4 regions of the Solibacillus sp. FSL H8-0523 genome follow, and region 2 is predicted to be linked to each of the others. Evidence: riboswitches for the same ligand, from Rfam matches in the RefSeq annotation. Region 2 holds a riboswitch; each other region holds the start of a gene.
The links. Region 2 has a riboswitch for S-adenosylmethionine ahead of NSQ62_RS01365 (O-acetylhomoserine aminocarboxypropyltransferase/cysteine synthase family protein). Riboswitches for the same ligand answer to the same signal wherever they lie in the genome.

Region 1: linked by a shared signal. The riboswitch ahead of NSQ62_RS12835 (Na+/H+ antiporter NhaC family protein) and the one ahead of NSQ62_RS01365 (O-acetylhomoserine aminocarboxypropyltransferase/cysteine synthase family protein) in region 2 are both predicted to bind S-adenosylmethionine.
Region 3: linked by a shared signal. The riboswitch ahead of NSQ62_RS19725 (ATP-binding cassette domain-containing protein) and the one ahead of NSQ62_RS01365 (O-acetylhomoserine aminocarboxypropyltransferase/cysteine synthase family protein) in region 2 are both predicted to bind S-adenosylmethionine.
Region 4: linked by a shared signal. The riboswitch ahead of metA (homoserine O-succinyltransferase) and the one ahead of NSQ62_RS01365 (O-acetylhomoserine aminocarboxypropyltransferase/cysteine synthase family protein) in region 2 are both predicted to bind S-adenosylmethionine.

Annotation. Positions count from the first base shown of each region.
Region 1 is NZ_CP150291.1:2,577,599-2,580,759, forward strand. It holds gene NSQ62_RS12825 (LysE family transporter) at 1-302, opposite strand, end outside; gene NSQ62_RS12830 (acyltransferase family protein) at 519-1,496, opposite strand; SAM riboswitch class I at 1,688-1,786, shown strand; gene NSQ62_RS12835 (Na+/H+ antiporter NhaC family protein) at 1,864-3,161, shown strand, end outside.
Region 2 is NZ_CP150291.1:273,186-276,346, reverse strand. It holds gene NSQ62_RS01370 (hypothetical protein) at 1-15, opposite strand, end outside; gene NSQ62_RS01365 (O-acetylhomoserine aminocarboxypropyltransferase/cysteine synthase family protein) at 244-1,548, opposite strand; SAM riboswitch class I at 1,679-1,793, opposite strand; gene NSQ62_RS01360 (DASS family sodium-coupled anion symporter) at 2,209-3,161, shown strand, end outside.
Region 3 is NZ_CP150291.1:3,943,626-3,946,786, reverse strand. It holds gene NSQ62_RS19735 (MetQ/NlpA family ABC transporter substrate-binding protein) at 1-3, opposite strand, end outside; gene NSQ62_RS19730 (methionine ABC transporter permease) at 17-679, opposite strand; gene NSQ62_RS19725 (ATP-binding cassette domain-containing protein) at 669-1,694, opposite strand; SAM riboswitch class I at 1,795-1,894, opposite strand; gene NSQ62_RS19720 (NlpC/P60 family protein) at 2,068-3,161, shown strand, end outside.
Region 4 is NZ_CP150291.1:2,189,257-2,192,417, forward strand. It holds gene NSQ62_RS10870 (ABC transporter ATP-binding protein) at 1-677, shown strand, start outside; gene metA (homoserine O-succinyltransferase) at 1,007-1,948, opposite strand; SAM riboswitch class I at 2,038-2,145, opposite strand; gene NSQ62_RS10880 (nucleoside-diphosphate sugar epimerase) at 2,203-2,943, opposite strand; gene NSQ62_RS10885 (AAA domain-containing protein) at 2,955-3,161, opposite strand, start outside.

The DNA.
Region 1 (3,161 bases), 1.8 Mb from region 2:
TTTTCTCCCGCTAAGGTGATATCTTTTTCTGCATTTTTAATAGAATCAAAGGCAAGTATAAATAAAAAGATTGCCCCAACAATCCACAGCGGCAGTTGGATGTATGGTAGCGCTAAAAATTTTGCTACCCCTAAATATAACGCGAAAATTAACGCCAAATCAATCGTCATCCCGCCTAGCCCTACAGCCCAGCCATGCATAAAACCATTTTTCAATCCTTGTTTCGTCATCTCAACTGTAATAGCCCCTACAGGCATTGCAATAGCTAATCCCACCATTACATAGGCAAAATACAAACTCATGTAACCACTTCTTCCAAGCATGATTCCTTCTTACGTCCGTTTCATAAATATTATTATATTTGAATATTTATGAATTTTCAAGTTACTGCAAATTACAATAAATTAGTTCTTTTATGTGCATCTAATAGAAAAAGCACCCGAATAACTCGAGTGCTTTGACCATGTGGATTCGGAAACCTCTTTTCAAACCGTTAGCAATTTCCTGTATATTCTTTATCATTTAATTTTTCCACTTAAAATCTTGCTGAAGAGTGGAAGCGCAAGTACAGCAATGGTTAGGAATACAAACAAAAAGAAGAAATAATAGTTACCTAATTGTAGCCATTGTTCGTAAATAGGCAGTTGTCGAAAAGTCTGCACAGCAGCAAGGTGAAATAAATAAATGGCCATTGTACGTTGCCCAATTACGGTCCAACTATATTTCTTTGTCGGTACAGCTGCTAAAAAAGCAATCATCGCGACTCCACAAATCATATAAATAGTCAGTCGGTTTAACATCCCGTTACCAAAAATAAACGGTTCTAATTCAATATATGGCAACCTTCCAAATAACCATTCTCGCCAAGAGGTATCATTCATCACATACATACTGATAAATATGAGGACAAGTACGATAACGCCAATTAGCTTTCCTCTTTTCCCCGCCTTTTTTAATGGATCAACGGACAAATGATAGCCTGCTATAAAAAAGACAAAGAAATAAACTGTACGTGACAACGAAAATAGTTCATTAATAAATGGCAGTTCACCCGCGATTAATGAAATAACTAAAGCCACCACAATCATCCATTTTGATCGTGTGAAAAAAGGCAACAGTACACGCCAACAAAATAAACTGACTAAAAACCACAATCCCCAACGTAAGTTCTCAAAAAAATTGAACGTAACGCTAAGTTCTAAAACATATATATAATACGCCGTATAAAGAAATTGGAAAATAAAATACGGAAGTACGACCGATTTTATAAGCTTCCACCAATCTCTTTTCGTACGTAACACCTTTGCATAATAGCCCGTTACAAAGATAAATGCCGGCATATGGAACGTATAAATGAACATGTATAAGCTATCCATCCAGCGTGTTTCTCCAAGCATGCCTGATAGTGTGTGTCCCAACACAACACCGACAATTAACAGCGCTTTCGCATTATCAAAATACGCATCGCGCCCTCCAGCAGTTAACTGCTTGTCCATATTAAAAACTTCCTTCTTTAAAAAAATTACATGTGCTATCATAACAATTCATCGACCAATACGAAACCTTTTTGCTTAAAGTGTTTCATTTCCGAATCCCCAAACTAAATCGATTATTCAGAACTAACTAACAAATTGACTTATAGTAATTTTTCGTATAATCTAATGCTTATTTCAAAAAATTAAATAGTTTCTTATCATGAGAGATGGAGGGACAGGCCCTTTGAAGTCTCGGCAGCGGAATTTTTCTATGCCAAATCCTGCAAGAGTGCGTTCTTGAAAGATAAGATGAGTATATGAATGACTACATGCCTCTTCTTATTTAGTTAAGAAGAGGCTTTTTGTATGTATTAATTATGATTTGAACGTGAAGGAGACAGTCATGCAAAAAGGAAATCCGTGGGCACTTGTCCCATTTGTTGTGTTTTTAATTTTATTTATCGGTTCAGGTATTGTGCTTGATGATTTTTATGCCTTTCCGGTAATTGTCGCGATTACAATCGCAAGTGTTGTCGCCATTGTCATGAATCGCAAAGAACCATTTGCTAAAAAAATTGATATTTTTACAAAAGGTGCTGGCAACCCGAATGTGATGTTAATGGTACTGATTTTCCTACTAGCGGGGGCGTTTTCAGAAACCGCGAAAGGCATGGGGGCGATTGATGCAACCGTGAACTTTGCGTTATCAGTTATACCGCAAAATTTACTTGTTGTCGGGCTGTTTGTCATCGCCTGCTTTATTTCACTGGCGATGGGGACTTCAGTTGGTACGATTGTCGCCCTTGCACCAATTGGCTTAGGCATTGCGGAGCAAACGGATATTTCAATACCACTATTAATGGCAACAGTCATTGGTGGTGCTATGTTTGGGGATAACTTATCGTTTATTTCAGATACAACGATCGCATCGGTTCGTTCTCAAGGAGCAGAAATGAAGGACAAATTTAAAGTGAACTTTTTCATCGTGCTACCTGCTGCAATTGTTACTTGTATCATTTTAGCGGTGTTAACAGTAGATGCCTCTGCTCACATCGAATATGCTAGCTTTGAATGGTATAAGGTGATTCCGTATATTTTTGTTATTGTCTTTGCGTTAATTGGTTTGAATGTCTTTGCTGTATTAGCGAGTGGCATCGGTTTAGCTGGGATGATCGGCTTCATCGATGGTAGCTATTCAATTATGGAATTTGTGCAAGCGATTGGCACAGGAATGAGCAACATGTTTGAAATGGCGTTTTTAGCGATTTTAATCGGTGGGATGGTTGAAGTTATTCGTCATAATGGTGGGATTGATTTCATCGTCCATCTAGCAACTCGCAAAATCAAATCAAAAAAAGATGCGGAATTTGCGATGGCTGGACTTGTGGGTTTAACAGACCTCTCAACAGCAAATAATACAATCGCCATTATGATTGCAGGCCCTTTAGCTAAAAATATTGCCGAGAAGTATGAGATCGAACCGCGCAAATCAGCAAGTATCGTTGATATTTTCTCATGTGTTGTACAAGGGATTATCCCATACGGTGCACAGTTCTTAGTCGCAGCAAGTGTTGCAGGCATCTCCCCTATTTTAATGATGCAGCATTCGTATTACTCGATTTTAGTTGGGGTATGTGGTGTGATTGCAATTTTAATCGGTTATCCTAAGGCAAAAACGCAGAAATA
Region 2 (3,161 bases):
ATATACTTTTCCCATGTCGAACAACTCCTTTTCTTTTAATTTGAATCTTCATTTTGAAATCATGTGCAACATCATTTCAACTGATATTCCTTTAAATCGTTCGGTTAATATATTCCTATTGTATTACTTGGTATTAACGTTGTCAATAAAACTTATAAAAATAGTAGGGATTAAATTTTTGAAAACTCACTTTCTTTTCGAATGAGAAAAGAAAGCGCGTTTCTTCTATCTATTAGTTAGGTATTAATCGTTTGCTTCAGCACCTACAGCAACCGAAACTTTTGCTAACGCCTGCTCTAAATCGGCGATAATATCTTCTACTGCTTCAAGACCGATCGATAAGCGAATGAGCTCCTCTGATACGCCTGCAATTTTTAATTCTTCAGCTGATAATTGTTGGTGCGTTGTTGAAGCGGGATGAATAATTAATGATTTTGCGTCCCCTACGTTTGCTACATGTGAGAATAACGCTACGTTATCAATCACTTCTCGCCCTGCTTCACGACCACCTTTAATACCGAATGTAATAATCGAACCGAAGCCATTTTTCAAGTACTTCTTCGCTAAATCATGTGTCGCAAAATTCTCGAAGCCGTTGTAGTTTACGTATTCCACGAATGGGTGGTTTCTTAAATACTCGGCTACTTTTTGCGCATTTTCGTTATGACGGACAATACGCAAATGAAGCGTTTCGAGTCCTTGTAAGAAGTTGAATGCCGCGTCTGCTGATAAAGTTGGACCGAAATCACGCAGTAATTGAACACGAAGCTTTGTGGCAAATGAAGCCCCTGCTGCGTCAATTCCATAGCGAATGCCGTGGTATGAACTATCCGGCTCTGTAAAAACAGCATGACGTCCTTGTGTCCAGTCAAATTTCCCTGCATCCACGACAACACCGCCGATTGTCGTCCCGTGACCGCCAATCCATTTCGTTGCGGAGTGAATGACAACGTCTGCGCCAAATTCAATCGGGTTACTACCATACGGCGAAGCAAATGTGCTATCGATCAGTAATGGTAGACCGTTTTCATGTGCGATATTGGCAACTGCTTCAATATCTAACACCTTTAAGCTTGGGTTACCGATAATTTCTGCATATACGGCCTTTGTTTTATCCGTAATGGCGGCACGGAAGTTTTCTGGGTCCGATTCGTCAACGAATTTTACGGTAATCCCGTAGCGCGGTAAAGTTGTCGCAAATAAATTGTACGTTCCCCCGTAAAGTGAGCCTGCTGCAACAATTTCGTCACCAGCGCCCGCTAAGTTTAAAATTGAAAACGCCACTGCTGCTGCACCAGATGAAAGTGCTACTGCCGCTGTTCCGCCTTCAAGTAATGCCACGCGCTCTTCAAACGCCCCTACTGTCGGGTTCATAATACGTGAATAAATATTGCCCGCTTCCTCTAATGCAAAAAGACGTTGCGCATGAGCCGTGTCCTTAAATGCATAAGCCGTTGTGCGGTAAATTGGTACAGCAATTGCGCCCGTTACCGGATCTGGCTTTTGGCCTCCATGTAGTAATAATGTTTCTGGTCGTAAGTTTGTCATTATTGTACCTCCTAAAAAATTTTCGATGGTAAATCGGTGTATTTTGAGGAGGGGTTCGTTTTTTAAATGAAAAAAACGGAGACCCTCTTCAGTTAAGAAGAGAGTCCCCGCGTATGAGCAAGTTAACCTCCTCTTATCTGCCAAAATGGTTGTACATTTTGTAGGACGTAGCACCTTAGTGAATTATTACTCACTGGTTGCTGGGCTTTCATAGGGCCTATTCCCTCAGCCGCTCTTGATAAGAGTGTATGTGATTTGTGTTCCATCGTTGATTCACAGTATAAAACAGAGTAAATCCATCTGTCAACACTAAAAATTTAATTTTCTGAATTTTTATTTCCTGAATTTCCTATTGCGTATTCTTTTCGCTATCAATTACCATTAAATACTAAATAAATACATATTTTACTATCACAATCTTTAAAAAGAATAGTAATTCACTAATTTTTAAATAACATAATTCACTAAATATTAACAATAATTACTACTTATGATTGCTATAATTATTTATGACAAATACTTTTATTTATAGCTTTATTAACAAAGTAACCGCACTATGTACATAAAAAGTAACATTGTCACGTCTTTATTCTAAGAAAACTTCTTAGGTCGAAATTATTATTTCAATAAAAATTTAATAGATGTGAAGGAGGCATTTTTATGACAACAGCAACAGAGAAAAACAATGGCGCTACGGAGCAAAAACGCAATTTAAAGCCACTTTGGATTGCGCTCGCATTCGCTGCACTTATTATCATTGTATTATTACCAAACAATGGCGACTTACCGGTTATGGGGCAACGTACGTTAGCAATTTTAGCGTTTGCCGTTATTTTATGGGTAACTGAAGCCGTATCTTACCCAGTCAGCTCGGCTATGATTTTAGCATTAATCGCCGTATTACTTGGTTTAGCACCAAGCTTGGAAGATCCATCTGTTCAAATGGGAACAAGTAATGCACTAAAACTAGCTTTAGGTGGCTTTAGTAACTCTGCGGTAGCATTAGTAGGGATGGCGCTGTTTTTAGCAGCCGCAATGCAAATTACCAACTTACATAAGCGTATCGCACTTTGGGTCTTATCATTAGTTGGTACAAAAACAAACGCACTTGTATTTGGTGCGATTTTAGTAGCAATCGTCTTAGCATTCGTTGTACCGAGTGCGACAGCTCGTGCAGGTGCGGTTGTTCCAATCCTTTTAGGGGTTGTTGCAGCATTCGGCTTAACAAAACAAAGTAGACTCGCGGCATTATTAGTTATTACAGCAGCACAGGCCGTTTCAATTTGGAATGTCGGAATTAAAACCGCCGCTGCACAAAACTTAATTGCACTTGGCTTTATTAAAACTGAATATGGGATCGATATTGCATGGGGCGAGTGGTTTATGTACGCCGCGCCATTCTCAGCGATCATGTCGGTCGTATTATTCTTCGTCATGATTAAATTAATCAAACCTGAGACAGACAATATTTCAAGCGGCAAAGACGTAATTCGCCAACAGTTAGCGGAACTTGGCCCAATGAAACGCAAAGAAATCACATTAATCATTACAACGTTAGTATTATTATGCTTCTGGGCAACAGAAGGAAAATTACATCCATTCGATACAACAAC
Region 3 (3,161 bases), 470 kb from region 2:
CATAAGTATAGTTCTCCTATCGTCTTAAGATTTTTTTTGCTAATGTATTGCCGAGCCATTGTGCGAGTTGTACTAATGCGATTAAAATGACGACGGTGACAACCATGACAGAGCCATCAAATCGTTGATAACCATAAGTAATGGCAATATGACCTAAACCACCGCCACCAACTGTACCTGCAATCGCTGAGAAATCGATTAAACTAATTGTTACAAAGGTTAACCCTAAAATAAGTGGTCCTAATGCTTCTGGAATTAACACGGTAAAGATAATTTGCAGTGGGCTCGCACCCATTGCTTTTGCCGCTTCAATAACACCCGGGTCGATACTGATTAAGTTTGTTTCTACAATACGTGCAATGCCGAATGCTGCGGCAATTGTCATTGGGAATACGGCTGCGCTTGTACCGATTGTTGTTCCCATAACAATTCGTGTTAGCGGCGAAATTGCTACTAAGAAAATTAAAAACGGAATGGGGCGTACAATGTTGATTAAAATATTAAGTACGTTAAATGTTAACTTGCTTTCTAAAATATTATTTTCACGTGTTACGAATAAAAGTATTCCTATGGAAATACCAAGAATTGAACCAAAACCAAGCGTCAAAATAACCATATAAAGTGTTTCGCCAGTTGCTTCAATAATTCTTGGCCAAAATGTACTCCAATCAACCTTCATTTAATAGCACCTCCTCTACGTCAACTTGCTGTGAAAGCTCTTCGATGACTTTCTTTATTTGTTCGTCCTCACCCTGGAATGAAATGAGCAAGTTACCAAATAATTTTTGTTGTAGCTCTCGTACGGAACCATAAATGATGTTAAATGGTACGTGATGCTTTTGCGTAATTTCAGAGAGTAGCGGGTTATGTGTGAGCGACCCTTTAAATAATACGCGGTATAAATGCTGCCCACCAGAACGTTGCCACTCTTGTAAGATCTGTGGTGAAGGAACATCTTGGTGCACCGATTGAATAAAACGCTGCGTTGTTGTGTGCTGTGGTTGTGTAAACACTTCGTACACATCTCCTTGTTCAATCACTTGCCCTTGTTCCATGACTGCGACACGATTACAAATCGTCTGAATAACATGCATTTCATGGGTGATGAGTAAAATCGTAATGCCGAATTCTTCATTTACTCGTTTTAACAGTTTTAAAATATCAGCTGTCGTTTCTGGATCCAGTGCGGATGTTGCTTCATCGCAGATGAGAATATCTGGATTCGTTGCAAGTGCACGGGCAATTCCGACACGTTGTTTTTGCCCACCAGATAATTGTTCGGGGTAGTCTTTTGCTTTTTCAGATAGCCCCACGAACTTTAAAAGCTCTGTTGTACGTCGCTCGATTTCAGCTTTTGGTGTACCAGCCAGTTTAAGTGGATAGGCAATATTGCCAGCGACTGTTCGTGATGTCATCAAGTTGAAATTTTGAAAAATCATACCGATGCGGCGACGTAATTGGCGTAAATCTTTTGGAGCTAGCGATGCTAAATCAGTTCCTTGTATTTTGACAGTACCTGTAGAAGGCTTTTCAAGTAAGTTGACTAAGCGCAGTAGCGTACTTTTGCCAGCACCACTGAAGCCGATAATCCCAAAAATGTCACCTTGTTCAATGGTTAAGTTCACATCGCGAACCGCATGAACTTCACGATCTTTTATTTTAAATGACTTTGATATATTCGAAAATTCAATCATTTTAACGCCCACCTTTATTAGAATACAATGCGAAATTTTTCATAAAAAAAACTTTCGCATCTTAAAAATAAGATACGAAAGTTTGAAAAGTCTACTTTTGTTCTTATCTCTCAAGTCATTACTTGCAGGATTTGGCACGAGGCTAATAAGCTGTTGCCGAGACGTCTCAGGGCCTGTCCCTCAGTCTCTCTTGATAAGAAATATTTAATTGGTTGCTTGCTGTGAACCTAATATTAAATCCCAGTAAACTGATTGTCAATATATATTTTTCGAAAAAATATTTTATTCTGAATAATATTCGATTATATGAGATATGGGAGGAAATATTTGTTAGAATAATATTTTAGAGAAATGAATAGGAGTGAAAAGAATAATGACAAAGAGAATTGTTCAAATTGTAGTTATGCTTTTAGTATTTTTTAGTTTTCATACGAGTGGGCAAGCGAAGGTATTTATCGATGTGGGAGACGGTTCAAAATTAGAACAAGAGCTGGTGGTTCTTAGTGATTACGGTGGGATTACAATAACACCGAACGAAGCATTCCGAGTAAATGAAGCCTTAACACGTTATGAAATGGCTGAATTTTTAGTGCGTACATTACAGTTAGATCTAGAAGTAAGTGCAATCCCTACATATGCAGACATAGCACAAGATGATGAAAGAATGCCGGTTATTGCTGCGATTACCGAAGCTCGTATTATGTCGGGCTTTGAAGGCAATTTTAATCCCGATGCAATAGTAACACGTGTTCAAGCGGTGAAAACGTTAGAACAAGTGTATCAATTAACTGGTCAATCGAAATTAGGTTATATAGATATTAAGACAAATCACGATGCGTATGCTACGATTCAAGCATTTATTGCAAATGGAATTTTTATTCCAGCAAAAAATGAAAAATTTAACCCGAATGCACAGATAGCACGTGGAGATTTTGTTTCCTACTTAGCACGTATTTTAGAGCCGACATTACGTCTAACAGAACCTAAAGAGCCAGTGTATGAAAGCTGTGTTGTGGAGACGGATAAAAAGCGCTATGTTGTCGATGTCGCGGTAACAAATATGTGGAATAAATCAAATCAAACACGTAACATTGATTATCCATCAAAGAAAGATCCAGTAGACATGCAAAAATGGGTGTCATCTTTATCGATCATGCAAAAAAAATGGCTTGTTGGGAAAACAGATACACAGGCATTATATGGCGATGAGGTAACGCTTATAGAAAAGAAAGGAAAATGGTCTCGAATTGCAGCAAAGGATCAGTATGTGCCGTATTTAAAGGCTGGTTATCCAGGATGGGTGCCAGAATCACATGTTGCTGTTACAACGAAAAACTATGATGATTGTGCGATTGCAGTCGTAACGGCAAAGAAAACAACATTAATAAACGAAATCAATAAAGAGAAGTTCTTAGAAATTAGTTATGCAACGATTTTACCGGTAGTTAAGACAGATGACACGTACTA
Region 4 (3,161 bases), 1.9 Mb from region 2:
TTTTAGGGTTAAATGGCTCTGGGAAAACAACCTTGTTGAAAGTCATTAACGGCTATATTTGGCCAAATGAAGGTTCTGTACAGGTTTTAGGGGAAACGTACGGAAAAACGTATATTCCAAAATTACGCAGTCGTATCGGTTGGGTAAGCAATGCGATGATTGACAATTTTAACTGGCAGGACAATGCCATTGAAATCGTGCTTAGCGGCAAATTTGGGGCACTTCGTTTATTTGAAGATGTAACGAATGAGGAAATCGATCAAGCCTTGCACATTATGAAGCATTTTAACTGTGGTGATTTGGCCAATAAGCCATTTGAGTATTTATCACAGGGGGAACGTCAGCGTGTACAGATTTCTCGTGCATTAATGGCCGAACCCGAAATTTTAATTTTAGATGAACCATGTGGCGGCTTAGATTTAATTGAACGCGAAAATTTACTACAAACGATTGAGCAAATTGTTGGTCGTGAAAACTGCCCAACACTGATTTACGTGACACATCATGTTGAAGAAATTTTGCCCTGTATTAATCATGTATTATTGATGAAGGACGGTCAGGACGCGGCTTCTGGTCTGCGCGAAGAAATCTTAACGGAAGCTGTATTAAGTGAGTTTTTCGAACGTGAAGTGAGCCTGCAATTTGAGCGTGACCGCGCTTGGCTTGCGGTAAAATAACGGTTTAAAATAAAATCGCACTCAGACGATTTGGATGGGTAAAGACCTTATTAAAGGTCATTTCGATTCGTCTGAGGCGCGAATTACAAATGTAATAAACAGGTAAAAAACGTCTGAAAATCTCGCTTTCCAGACGCTTTATTAATGTTAAGGAAATTATAGATTCTCGCATTGTAGATAACTTTATATAAAATTTATCCTACGTCTAGGCTAATGCGCCAGCCCCTCGAGCTTTTCGATCCCGCCGTCGAAAGTGATGAAGCGTTTACTTTCTAGTCGGGTCCTCCAAAGCTGGTCGGGGCTTAAAGGGCACTTTAGCGCTTTTGTTCTTAAATATGAAACTCAATCGTCTCATCAACATAATGCCAATCATATGGTGTTTCTTGGTATACATAGTAGTTCAACCAGTTGTAGAACAATAAATGCGAATGAGCACGCCAAATATTTTTCGGCGTTTTTCCTGGATCATTATCTGGGAAGTAGTTAATCGGTAGCTCTGTATTTTCAGGGTCCTTTTCGAGATCACGGAAATATTCGTCAGACAGCGTTGTCGCATCATACTCGAGATGACCTGTAATCATAATGTGCTTGTTATTTTTCGACTGTGCGATAAATACACCTGCCTCATCTGAATAGCTCAGTAAGCGTAAATCTGGATGCGCACGTACTTCGTCTATCGACACCGATGTATGGCGTGAATGCGGTGCTACGTATTCATCACTAAAGCCGCGCACTAAATCCACCGTTAAATCGGTAATGACATGCGAATACACACCGGAGCATTTTTTCGGCAATTCAAATTTCCCGATGCCAAAGTGATGATAAAGTGCAGCTTGCGCACCCCAACAAATATACATAATCGAGGTAACATTTTTGTCGGCCCAGTCCATGATTTTTGTGATTTCTTGCCAATAACCAACGTCTTCAAATTCCATTTTTTCAACAGGTGCACCGGTAATAATAAGTCCATCATAGCGGCGGTGCTGCACTTCATCAAATGTTTGATAGAACGTATCTAAATGTGATTTTGATACATTTTTTGATTCGTATGAAGCTGTATTTAAAAATGTAACATCTACTTGAAGAGGTGTATTCCCTAGTAATCGTAATAACTGTAGCTCCGTTTTCTCTTTTTCCGGCATTAAGTTAAATACTAAAATGTTTAGTGGTCGGATTTGCTGTGTTTTCGCGCGGTCCTCTTCCATCACGAAAATTTTCTCTTTTTTAAGTAGCTCGCCAGCCGGTAAACTTTTTGGAATATTAATTGGCATCGCTGTGTTCCCCCTAATTGTTCTTCAATTTATCCAAATCAAAAAGCCTCACATTTCCAGCGTAAACAGAAATGAGAGGCTTTTACCCGAACTTATCTGCCAAGGATTGCTCCTTGCTGGAATTAGCACCTTTCTAACTAAGTTAGAGGTTGCTGAAACATCGCCGGGCCAAGTCCCTCCGTTTCTCTTGATAAGACTATTAAATTTTTATTAGTGTAACACGCGTGTGTGAATTTTGCAATAATTCTCACAAATTATTTATTTTTCTCCATTTCAAACAACGATGCTTCTAGCTTTGAATCCCAAGCCCCTGTGAGTGTATTATAAACACGCGCAAATTGGCGATCTTCCTTTGCATTATTCACAATAAAGCAAACAACTGGAACATCATTAATTTGCACAGACTCAGAGCTTACAATACTCGTAATAAATTGTGGTACTTCATCCTCAGCTACTGGCTGCGCCGCTAGTTGTTGCTGGATATAATCAATCAACATAGATTCTTCAATTTCTTTGATGTCCTCTGATTCTACACTCGGAAAGCTCTCAGGGAATTGTTCGAGCTCTTCAAACTGCTCTAAATCCCCGTCTAACAACATTTCATGTACGGGACTATACTGTACAAAATAGCTTGTTTCCTCGAGCTCCTCCTCAAAAATGCCACTTTCGAGTTGTGCCTTCCCTTTAGCTGTTAAGGAGAACGTTTCCTCTTTTTGAATCATGCCAAGGTGCAGCATTTTATTCGTTAAGTCATGAATAAACAACGGCTCTACGAGTAAAATGTCCGCAAGTAGCTCGGCATTTTTAAGTTTTGCTTTGTTGAATGATAAAAGCATCATTTTCATTAAAATATCCATCGCGTTACGCATCACTGGATGATATTTTACTTCAAGCGTGTGCACGGGGATGGCATAATTCATTTGCTTTTCAATCGAGATGCCATCTTGCTGTAAAATTTGCTGCTGTAAGCTTTCTGTTAAGCGTTGTAAATCCATCAGTATCTCCTTTATACGGCAAAGTATCCGTCTTGCTGTTTCACGGTTTCGAGGACATGGCCATACATGTTGCGTACATTCTCATGTTTCGGACGCTTTGTGAACATGTCACTGCTGCCAATCATGATCAGTAGTTCACGTGCACGCGACAACGCAACATTTAGACGTCGATAATCCTTCGCAAAGCCGATATCGCCGCGCTCATTGTCATGATTACG